DNA from 2 places in the Streptomyces sp. YJ-C3 genome. Region 1 is predicted to be linked to the other one. Evidence: riboswitches for the same ligand, from Rfam matches in the RefSeq annotation. Region 1 holds a riboswitch; the other holds the start of a gene.
The links. Region 1 has a riboswitch for cobalamin ahead of ACVHNB_RS29410 (cobalamin biosynthesis protein). Riboswitches for the same ligand answer to the same signal wherever they lie in the genome.
Positions count from the first base shown of each region.

Region 2: linked by a shared signal. The riboswitch ahead of ACVHNB_RS15575 (hypothetical protein) and the one ahead of ACVHNB_RS29410 (cobalamin biosynthesis protein) in region 1 are both predicted to bind cobalamin.

Region 1 covers NZ_CM132685.1:6,548,722-6,553,901, forward strand. The annotation lists gene ACVHNB_RS29390 (helix-turn-helix domain-containing protein) at 1-653, shown strand, start outside; gene ACVHNB_RS29395 (hypothetical protein) at 700-1,290, shown strand; gene ACVHNB_RS29400 (hypothetical protein) at 1,223-1,534, opposite strand; gene ACVHNB_RS29405 (DUF397 domain-containing protein) at 1,561-1,797, opposite strand; cobalamin riboswitch at 2,080-2,225, shown strand; gene ACVHNB_RS29410 (cobalamin biosynthesis protein) at 2,262-3,218, shown strand; gene ACVHNB_RS29415 (cobyric acid synthase) at 3,215-4,732, shown strand; gene ACVHNB_RS29420 (putative cobaltochelatase) at 4,773-5,180, shown strand, end outside.
Region 2 covers NZ_CM132685.1:3,560,141-3,565,320, forward strand. The annotation lists gene yczE (membrane protein YczE) at 1-261, opposite strand, end outside; gene ACVHNB_RS15570 (TetR/AcrR family transcriptional regulator) at 254-838, opposite strand; cobalamin riboswitch at 1,048-1,212, shown strand; gene ACVHNB_RS15575 (hypothetical protein) at 1,254-1,640, shown strand; gene ACVHNB_RS15580 ((2Fe-2S)-binding protein) at 1,690-2,382, shown strand; gene ACVHNB_RS15585 (alpha/beta fold hydrolase) at 2,447-3,115, opposite strand; gene ACVHNB_RS15590 (hypothetical protein) at 3,106-3,318, shown strand; gene ACVHNB_RS15595 (PucR family transcriptional regulator) at 3,346-4,578, opposite strand; gene ACVHNB_RS15600 (Gfo/Idh/MocA family protein) at 4,773-5,180, opposite strand, start outside.

The sequences.
Region 1 (5,180 bases):
GGGACGAGCACCTGCGGAACGAACTGGAGGAGGCCGCGCGCGGGTCGCGCGGGCTGAGCTGGTGGACGCAGTACAACGACGTGCTCAACCCCGGCTTCCGCCAGTACCTGGGCTACGAGAGCGCCGCCGCGTCGATCCGCACGTACCACCCGATCGTGGTGCCCGGTCTGCTGCAGACCGAGGACTACGCGATGGCCATGCTGGCGCCGCACGTGGAGGAGGCCCGGGCGCGGCGGATCGTCGAGCTGCGGACCGAGCGGCAGGAGCGCGCCCTGGAGGGCGAGACCCCGCCCTGGACGTTCTTCATCCTGGACGAGGCGGCCCTGCACCGGCAGATCGGCGGTACGCGTGTGCTGCGCGGGCAGCTGCAGCACCTGCTCGACGTCGCGCAGCAGCCCCGGGTGTCGCTCCAGGTGCTGCCCTTCACGGCGGGCGCGCACTTCGCCACGCTCAACAGCTTCATCCTGCTCGGCTTCACGGACGACGACGACCTGCTGTACCGGGAGTCCGAGGGCAACCAGACGATCCGTGACGACCACGAACTGATCGTGCGACACCAGGAGTGCTTCGAATCGCTCCGCGAGATCGCGTACAGCGGCGACCTGGCCATCGATCTCATCAGCAAGACCAGGGACGGGCTCGACACCTCGTGAGGTGACAAGCGGGCCGAGCCCTGGAGAGCCCGTGTAGGAGGCGCACATGCCGGCCGCAGGCGACGAGTGGTGGTGGCGGCTCCTCGCGGCCGCCGGTCCCCGGCTCGACGGCACCGATGGTGGCGGTGATGCGCGTGGTGCGGCCGGTACGAACGCCCCGGCGGCCACGGGCACTCCGGACAGCGGGGAGCCGCCCGCCGGCCCGGACACCGCCTCCGACACCGTCGTCGGTGTCGTGGCACAGCTTCCCGGCGAGCGGCCGTCGTTCGGTGCCGTGGTCATCCACGTCGTGTCCAGCGACGACCTGACCCGGCGGGCCGGCTGGATGTACGCCCAGATCATGCTGGACAACCGTCGCCACACGAGACTTCTGCTGCTGGCCTCGTTGTCCGGCGGGCTGGTCCTGCTGGGCGGGCTGGCGGGGCTCGTGGTGCTGATCCAGGCGTGTGGCCTGACCTCGCCCTGGGCGGTGGGTTCGGTCGTCGCCGCGGCGTCGTCCCCGGTGACCGCGATCGCCTACGGTTTCGCCCGGCTCCTCCTGCGCTGTGCGGAGGCCATCCGGTCGCCGCTCAGCGCCGACGCCCCGCCGTCCGACCCCGATCCGTCACCGGATCCCGGTGCTGCGAGCCGCCCCTGACGCTCCGTAGTCCCGCGCGGAAGCCGGTCGCGGCGGCGAACAGCGCGGCGACCAACACCCAGACCACGACGCGGGCCTGGCCGGACGGGACCAGTGCGGCGGCCAGCGCCCCGACGACGCTCGCCGCAACGCCACAGGCCAGACAGAACACCACGAGGCCACGTGGGGAGACGACTCCGCGCGCGGTGCGGCTCACCGCCCCGTGCGCCCGCTGCCGCGCCTCGGTCATGTGGTGACCGGTCATCGCGCCCTCCTCCCCCCGCGGTGGACTCAGCGGTCGGTCCTGCCCGGACCGGACCCGCCCAGAGCCCTCAGGAACGCCTGCCACCGGATGCGCCGGAAGACCAGATCCGCCGTATCCCGGTTCCCGGAGTCACGGACTCGGACCTCGGTCTCACCGAGCGCCACTTCCACGCAGTCCCCGCTCAGACCCGAGTAACTGCTCTTGCGCCACGGCCCGGTGACCTGTTCCTGCCATGACCGAGCGTGCTCTCTCCCATGGGACACACCGGCCTCCTCCTGCTCGAGAGCCGGCGTCCCCCGTCATTGCACGCCCGCGTGCAGGCACCATAGCGCCGCCGGGGCGACCCGCCCAGGTGTCCCGGACGGATCCGCCTCACCACGTCGCCAAGGCGCCCTCAACCACTCGTGGACCGCTCTCCGTCTGCCGTCTTCCAGTCTAGGTAGGCCTGTTTTCGACCCATAGAGGAATTCCGGCCCAGTGAACGGGTCCCACGCGGCGCTGTGGACCTCCCCACACTCCCCTCTCCCAGGTCAACGGCAAGTTGACGCACCTTCGCGCACCGTGGTGGACTTCCCGGGCCATATACGGCAGCAGTCCGAGGAAGCCGGTGCGAATCCGGCGCGGTCCCGCCACTGTGAGCCCTTCTCCGGGAGGGCGAGCCAGGAACTCTCGCTGCCGGTCTCGTCGAACCAGGGCGTGGACACCCTGAGTGAGGACAACTACCGCCATGTTCGCCCTGCGCGGCGCGGCGCGGGCCGAGCGCGTCTTCGCGTGCGGTGCCGCCGCCGGACTCTTCGCCGATCTGCTGCTCGGGGACCCGCGTCGAGGGCATCCCGTCGCCGGATTCGGCCGGGCCGCCGGGGCCGTGGAGCGGGTGCTGTGGCGGGATCACCGCGGCTGGGGCGCCCTGCACACCGCCGTCTGCGTGGGCGGGGCCACCGCCGTGGGCGCCCTCGCCGCCCGTGCCGTACGCCGCTCCCCCGCCGCCTCCGTCGCGCTGACCGCCGCCGCCACCTGGGCCGTGGTCGGCGGGACCTCGCTCGGCCGGGAGGCGCGCGCCGTCGGGGCCGCGCTGGAGGCCGGGGACGTGGAGCTGGCCCGGGAGTTGCTGCCGCGGCTGTGCGGACGGGATCCGCAGGGGCTGGACGCCGACGGGATCGCGCGGGGCGTCGTCGAGTCCGTCGCCGAGAACACCTCCGACGCCGTCGTGGGCGCATTGGTGTGGGGCGCCGTGGGCGGCGTGCCCGGGCTGCTCGCCTTCCGTGCCGTGAACACGCTCGACGCCATGGTCGGGCACAAGTCCGTGAAGTACCGCCGGTTCGGCTGGGCCTCGGCCCGGCTGGACGACGTCGCCGGGTGGCCGGGGGCCCGGCTGACCGGTGCGCTCGCCGTGCTGGCCGGCGGGCGTCCGCGCGACGCCGCCCGGGCCTGGCGCGAGGACGCGGGGCGCCATCCCAGTCCCAACGCGGGGCCCGTCGAGGCCTCGTTCGCGGGGGCGCTCGGGGTGCGGCTCGGCGGGACGTTGGCGTACGGGGGCAGGGTCGAGCACCGGCCCGTGCTGAACGCGCGAGGGCGCGCGGTGCGGGTGTCGGACGTGGAGCGGGCCGCGCGGTTGTCGCGGCGGGTCAGTGTGATGGCGTGGGGAGTCTGTGTGGCCGGGCGGTTGTTGCGAGGGCGTCGATGAGCGGGCGGGGCGGCGGGCTGCTCGTCGCCGGGACCACGTCGGACGCCGGGAAGAGCGTCGTGACCGCTGGGATCTGCCGGTGGCTCGTGCGGCAGGGGGTGAAGGTCGCGCCGTTCAAGGGGCAGAACATGTCCCTGAACTCGTTCGTGACGCGCGACGGCGCCGAGATCGGCCGGGCGCAGGCCATGCAGGCGCAGGCCGCCCGGGTCGAGCCGAGCGCGCTGATGAATCCGGTGCTGCTCAAGCCGGGCAGCGACCGCAGCAGCCAGGTCGTGCTGATGGGCAAGCCGGTGGGCGAGATGAGCGCGCGGGGCTATCACGGGGCGCGGCAGGGCGCGTTGCTCGACACCGTGGTCGGATGCCTGGAGGAGTTGCGGGGCAGTCATGACGCCGTGATCTGTGAAGGGGCCGGGTCTCCGGCCGAGATCAATCTGCGGCGTACCGACATCGTGAACATGGGGATCGCGCGGGCCGCGCGGCTGCCCGTGCTGGTGGTCGGGGACATCGACCGCGGTGGCGTCTTCGCGTCGTTCTTCGGTACGACGGCGCTGCTCGCGCCGGAGGACCAGGAGCTGCTCGCCGGGTATCTGGTGAACAAGTTCCGGGGGGACGTCAGTCTGCTGGAGCCGGGGCTCGACATGCTCAAGTCCCTCACCGGCAGGGCCACTTACGGGGTGCTGCCGTTCCAGCACGGGCTCGGCATCGACGAGGAGGACGGGCTGCGGGTGTCCCTGCGGGGCGCCGTGCGCGAGTCCGTCGTGGCCCCGCCGGTCGGCGAGGACGTGCTGCGGGTCGCCGTGTGCGCGGTGCCGCTGATGTCGAACTTCACGGATGTCGACGCGCTGGCCGCCGAGCCGGGCGTCGTCGTGCGGTTCGTGGACCGGGCCGAGGAACTGGTCGACGCCGATCTGGTCGTCGTGCCCGGGACGCGCGGGACCGTGAAGGCGCTGGAGTGGCTGCGCGAGCGCGGCCTCGCGGACGCGCTGGCGCGGCGGGCCGCCGAGGGACGCCCGGTGCTCGGCATCTGCGGCGGGTTCCAGCTGCTCGGCGAGCGCATCGAGGACGACGTCGAGTCGCGGGCCGGTGTCGTGGCCGGGCTCGGACTGCTGCCCGTGCAGGTGCGGTTCGCGCGGGAGAAGACGCTGGCGCGGCCGGTGGGCGAGGCGCTCGGCGAGTACGTCGAGGGGTACGAGATCCATCACGGCGTCGCGGACGTCCTCGGCGGGGATGCCTTTCTGGACGGGTGCCGGGTGGGGGCCGTCTGGGGGACGCACTGGCACGGGTCGCTGGAGTCGGACGGGTTCCGGCGGGCGTTTTTGCGGGCGGTCGCGGACGCGGCCGGGCGGCGGTTCGTGCCGGCGCCGGACACGTCGTTCGCGGCGCTGCGGGAGGAGCAGCTCGACCGGCTCGGTGACCTGGTGGAGCGCTATGCCGATACGGAGGGGTTGTGGCGGTTGATCGAGTCCGGGGCGCCGGACGGGCTGCCGTTCGTACCGCCGGGGGCGCCCGCGTGAGCGTCCCGGTTCCTGGCCTGTTCAATTCTCTGGAGGATCGATGACCACCCCGTATCCGTTCACGGCCGTCGTCGGCCAGGACGATCTGCGCCTCGCCCTGCTGCTGAACGCCGTGTCGCCCGCCGTCGGCGGTGTGCTGGTGCGCGGCGAGAAGGGCACCGCCAAGTCCACGGCCGTACGCGCCCTTTCGGCGCTGCTGCCCGATGTGGACGTCGTCGCCGGGTGCCGGTTCTCGTGCGCGCCGGGGGCGCCCGACCCGCAGTGCCCGGACGGGCCGCACGAGGTCGGCCCGGGTGCGCAACGGGCGGCGCGCATGGTCGAGTTGCCGGTCGGCGCCTCGGAGGACCGGCTGGTCGGGGCGCTCGACATCGAGCGGGCGCTCGCCGAGGGCGTGAAGGCCTTCGAGCCGGGCCTGCTCGCGGACGCGCACCGCGGCATCCTGTACGTC
Region 2 (5,180 bases), 3.0 Mb from region 1:
GACGAGCAACGCGTTGGCGACCGTGCCCAAGCCGGGACGCTGGCGCAGCGGGAGCCACAGCACCAGCAGGACCAGCGAGACGACGACGACCACCTCGCCGAGCGAGAGGCCGGTGGCCAGAGCGATGCCCTGCGTGAAGACGGTCCACGGGTCGGCGCCGAGACCCGCTTTGAGGAGCAGTGCCAGGGAGAAGCCGAACAGGGCCAGCCCCGCCACGATCCGTGTGGCCCGCTGGACCGGGCGGTCGGACAGGCTACGCATGAGCGCCCGTGGCCGCCGCGACGAGCACCGCGGCCGCCCGCGCCGCGTCGTCGACCGCGCCGGCCGCGGCCCCGGGACCGTGGACGACCACGCGTCCGGCCACGCCGTCGATGAGGAGCAGGAGTTGGGAGGCGAGCACCTCAGGGGACCTGGCACCGGCCTCCTCGCACAGCCGCCCGAGCGTGTTCAGCAGCCACTGCTTCTCCTCCTGCGCCGCGACCGAGACCAGCTCGTCCGACGGTGACAGCTCGGCGGCGGCGTTGACGAAGGCACACCCTCTCTTCCCGTGGCCCTCGTACCAGTCGGCCAGCCACGTGAACACGGCGAGCAGACGCGGTTCCCCTGACGCCTCGGTGGAGAGGTACGTCTCCAGATCGGCGGCCCGCCGCGCATGCCGACTTCTGAGCGCTTCCGCCGCCAGCGCCGATTTCGACGGGAAGTGGGCGTACAGGGTCGGCTTCGTCACTCCCGCTTCCTGGGCGACGGCGTCGACGTTGGTCGAGACGATCCCCCGCTCATAGAAGACGCCCTCGGCCGCGGCGAGAAGACGGGCTCGGGAGGTGGTGTTCCGCTTCATAAATTAAACTTACCAGTTAGTTTAATTAGGAGGCTACTCCGGCTTCCGTTCCGGGACTTGTGCGGAGCGGGCCGTGTGGCGGAGGTTTGCGGCATGATCCACACGTGCGCGAGGTGAGCGTTTGGGCGCCGGCGCGGTAGGGGAGCGGGACATGGCCGTACTGGTGAGGCCGCAGGCGATCCGGCGGCGGGCCGGATGGCATGATTGCCGACGACATAGGCGACGGCGGTTCGAGGAATCCGGTGTGAATCCGGTGCGGTACCGCCACTGTGATCGGCGAGCGGATCCCGACGAGCCACTGCCCAGGACGGGTGGGAAGGCCGGGACGAGCTTCGACCCGAGAGCCAGGAGACTCACGCTGTCGCCTCCTCGACGGACCCCGGGGCGGACTTCCCCGGAGAGGGAGGAGTGCGGCATGCCCAAGAGGCCGGCTGACGAGAAGGGCGCAGCACGGGGCCGCGAGGTTCCGTGCAGGGTGGTGGTGTGCCGCGACTGCTGCTGCGGCAGCGCCAAGGTGAGCGGTGATCACGCGGCGCAGACCGCGCGGTTGCGGGCGGTCGCGCCGGTCCGCGTCTCCGAGTGCCTGGATGTCTGCGACCAGGCCAACGTCATCGTCGTACAGCCCTCGGAGGCCGGGCGGGCGGCGGGTGCCCGCCCGGTGTGGCTCGGCCTCGTCAACGACCGTGACGCCACCGAGGACATAGCCGACTGGATCACCGCCGGCGGGCCGGGCGTCGCACCCCTTCCGGAGATTCTCGATCTGTACCTCTTCAAGCCGCCGCGCCGCCTCAGGACCTCTTGAGCCCTCGGCTCCGGATGTCCGAACCACCACAGCGCTGAAGGGACTTGTCGTGAGTGAGGAGCCGAGCGAGCTCTCGCGCGGGAGCGTGATCGAGGCGCTTCACGAGGTCGCGAGACTCGACGGATTCTTCGTCCTGGAGACGGCGGAGAGGCCCGCAGGACGGGCATCCGGGAGCGGGCGGCTCGCCTCGTCGGAATTCGCCGTTCTCGCGCGGGCGGTCAACGACCGCTGCGCCACGGACGAAGCCCGCGTAGGCGTCTCCCTCGCGCACCTGGGGCTCGCCGCCCGTCTTTGGTCACCGGTGCTGGCCTGCACGCTCCTGCACCGGATCGTGCCCGACACGAGCACGGTGGAATGGGCCGGAGGCGGTCCGGCGCTCCGCCTGGCGGCTCCGACGGGACGGCCCGCCGGGTGCTTGCCGTCCCTTGCGGAGGCCGTGTACGCGGAGGTCAACGGCCCACTGGAGGAACTGGAGAGCAGACTCACCGTCACCATCGCCCCGGGGCTGCTGGCGGGGAACGTCGCGTCCGCGCTCGTCGGGTCGGCGGCGGTGCTGCTCAGGGCTCGGCCGGACCTGCGTACAGAACTCGTGTGCCTCACAAGGGAGTTGCTGGAGACGGGACGGCTTCGTGGCACCGGCCGGATCACCGGCCCGGGGCTGACGTTCCGCCGCCGCAGTTGCTGCCTGTACTACCGCATCCCGGGCGGCGGGAAGTGCGGGGACTGCTGCCTGGCGGACTGACCGGGTTCTCCTCTCAGCGTTCTCCTGTCAGCGGAGCAGGGTGGGGAGCGGCGCCCGTCGAGGCCTACAGTCCGACCGCGCCCCGCACGAATCTCCGGAGATGCCCGCGTACCTCATCGGGCCGTTCCAGCCAGGGCTCGTGCCCCGCGCCGTCGATCCGTGTCAGCGGGACACCGAGCCGGACCGCCAGCGACGCGAGTGCCGACAGCGGGCGGGGATCGTCTCCGCCGCCGAGGATCTCCACCTGCGCGGGCAGACGTGCGCGAAGCTCGCCGAGGCGTCGGACGAGCGGTTCCTTCCGCCCCTCCGCGCCGAGTTCACGGTTCATGGTCCAGTTGACGGGGCGCCGACTCCGCGCGCCCTGCGCGGCCCAATGCCGGCCGCGTTCGGGATCGGCGTGGTCGGTGAACCAGGACAGCGTGAGCAACTCGACCTCCTGCTGCTCCGTGCGGTGCGGCAATTGCTGGAGCTCGTGGAGCCGTGCCTGTTGCGGTGCGGTCATGCGGCGGCCCCGTTCCGCTCGGTCCGCGGTGCGCCACTCACCGACGAACGGCCCGCACAGCAGCAGCGTCGCGGCCACTCGCTCCGGATGCGCCAGGCAGAACCGCGAGGCGAGGTCGGCGCCGTAGGAGCGGCCGATCAGCACGGCCGCCGGCGCGTCCCACGCGTCGAGAAGCTCGGCGAGATCACCGACATGGCGGACAACTGCAACGTTGTGCGCTGGTGCGGGCAGACACCGTCTCCCGGGAACGGGTCCTCGACGCCCTGCCCCGCCTGCTCGCCCCTGCGCGGACGGCCCTGGTGTTCGTCAGCCATGACCTGCCCGCGGTGCGTGCGCTGACCGGGGAGGCCGTGCTGTTCGAGGGCGGTCGTTGTGTGCGGCGGGGGCCCGTCGAAGAGGTGCTGCCCGCTCCCGGCGGCATCGGAACCGCGTGAGCCAGGGGACGAACGAGGGCGTCGGCTTCAGCCGTGATCCGCCCGATGGCCGTGGATGGTGAGGGCCGTGGCGAGCGTCATCTGGGTGGTGAACGAGGTGACGTCCGCGTCGAGGAGCCGTCCGACCCTGTGGAGCCGGTTGTTCACGGTATTGGGATGGACGCCCAATGCCCTGGCGGTGCGCGCGCGGTCCAGGTCGTTGGTGAACCAGGCGCGCAGGGTGTCGACCAGCTCCGGGTGCGGGTGCAGCGGTTCGATCTGCCCGAGGAGTGTGGCCTGAGCGGGGGAGACGTGGGTGAGGTGATAGTCCAGAGCGTGGTCGGCGATGCGGTGTGTGTGATCGCCCGCGGCAGTGGAGGAGCGGGCCAGACGCAGCAGGTCGTGCCCGACGCGTGCGGACGCGGGCAGGTGGCGGATCTCGGCGGGATCGGTGCAGGAGGCGCGGATGTCGAGGCGGGTCTCCGTGCGCAGGGCGCGATGCAGGGCGTTCGCCCGCTCGGCGACGACCGGGTCGGGTTCGTGCGTGTCGGCGGGGAGCAGGATCTGGGCGTGGGTCGCTTCGAGTACGGCGAGGTTGGTGCGGCCCGCGTGGTGGTGGGCGAGCGCGGTCGCCACCTGACGGACACGGCGCCGTGTGGTCACCTCGTGCGTCACCGGACGGGCGGGTGAGGACGGCAGAGGCGGCAGCGTCAGGGTGAGGATCGCGTAACGGGAGGCGAGGGGCGCACTGGTGGCGTGACCCGTCTCAGGGCCTGGTTCCTGCCCTGCCAGGAGGGCTTGTGCCAGCATTCGGCCGGTACCCAGGTCCTCGTCCCGCAGTACGGAGAGCCGGGCCTGATAGCTCTCCGTCACCGCCTGCAGGGCGGCGTCCTGGAAGGCGTACAACTGGTGGCCCAGGTAGCCGAGACCGGCGATGTGCCGATCGCCCGCGGCGTCGACGCAGGCCTGCCACAGCAGGCGGGCCGCGTGCTGCCAGTTGTGCAGGACGAGAGGGAGCGGCATGCCCTCTTCGGCGCGCTGCGCGGCGCGGTGACGGGCCAGTTCGAGGTCGGAGCGGTCGAACTGCCCGCCCGAACGCATCAGGCGCAGTGCTGCGGCGTAGTAGCGACGCGCGGTGAGCGGGAGTTCGTGACGGGCGATGTCGTCGGGCATGCCCTCCAGGAGCGGATCGTCGCTGCTGTCCCGTGCCAGGGCGTCGACGCGGACACGGACCAGGTCGAGGATGGCCACCGCGTCAGGGGGCGGGACGGCGGATGCCATGGAGTGCTGCCTTCCGTTCGGTGCTGCGGTGGTGCTCGAGCACCACCGCAGCACCTGTGAGTGTCATCGACGCCATTGTCAGGGCTCGCGCCCGGACGCCTCCCACGGGGCCGTCCCGCTCAGGCGCGGGGCTCCGGAGCCGCTGTCGACCTGACGTGTGCGCCGAGGCATGTGGCTCAGTCCCGTACGCGGGCCTACAGGTCCACGGGCTGTCCGCTGCGCACGGACTCCTCGATCGCGCACAGGATCCTCGTGACCTCGATGCCGTCCTGGCCGGTGGCGAGGACCGGCTTGTCGAAGACGACGGCGTCGACGAAGTAGGCGATGGCGTCCAGCACGAAGCCGGTGAGGTGCTCGCCGGTGGGCGGGGCGTACAGGTCGGGGAAGGTGCTGCGCTCGGCCGTGTACAGCTCCAGGGCGCGGTTGTGGGAGCCGTCGATGTTGAGCGCGCCCTTGTCGCCGAGGATCTCCAGCTTCAGGTCCTTCACGGTGGAGTGGGTGTCGGGCAGGATCCACGCGGACTCGAACACGGCGACGGCGCCCCCGGCGAACTCCACGGTTGCAGCGTGGAAGTCGGCGGTGGGGATGCCGCGTTCGCGCAG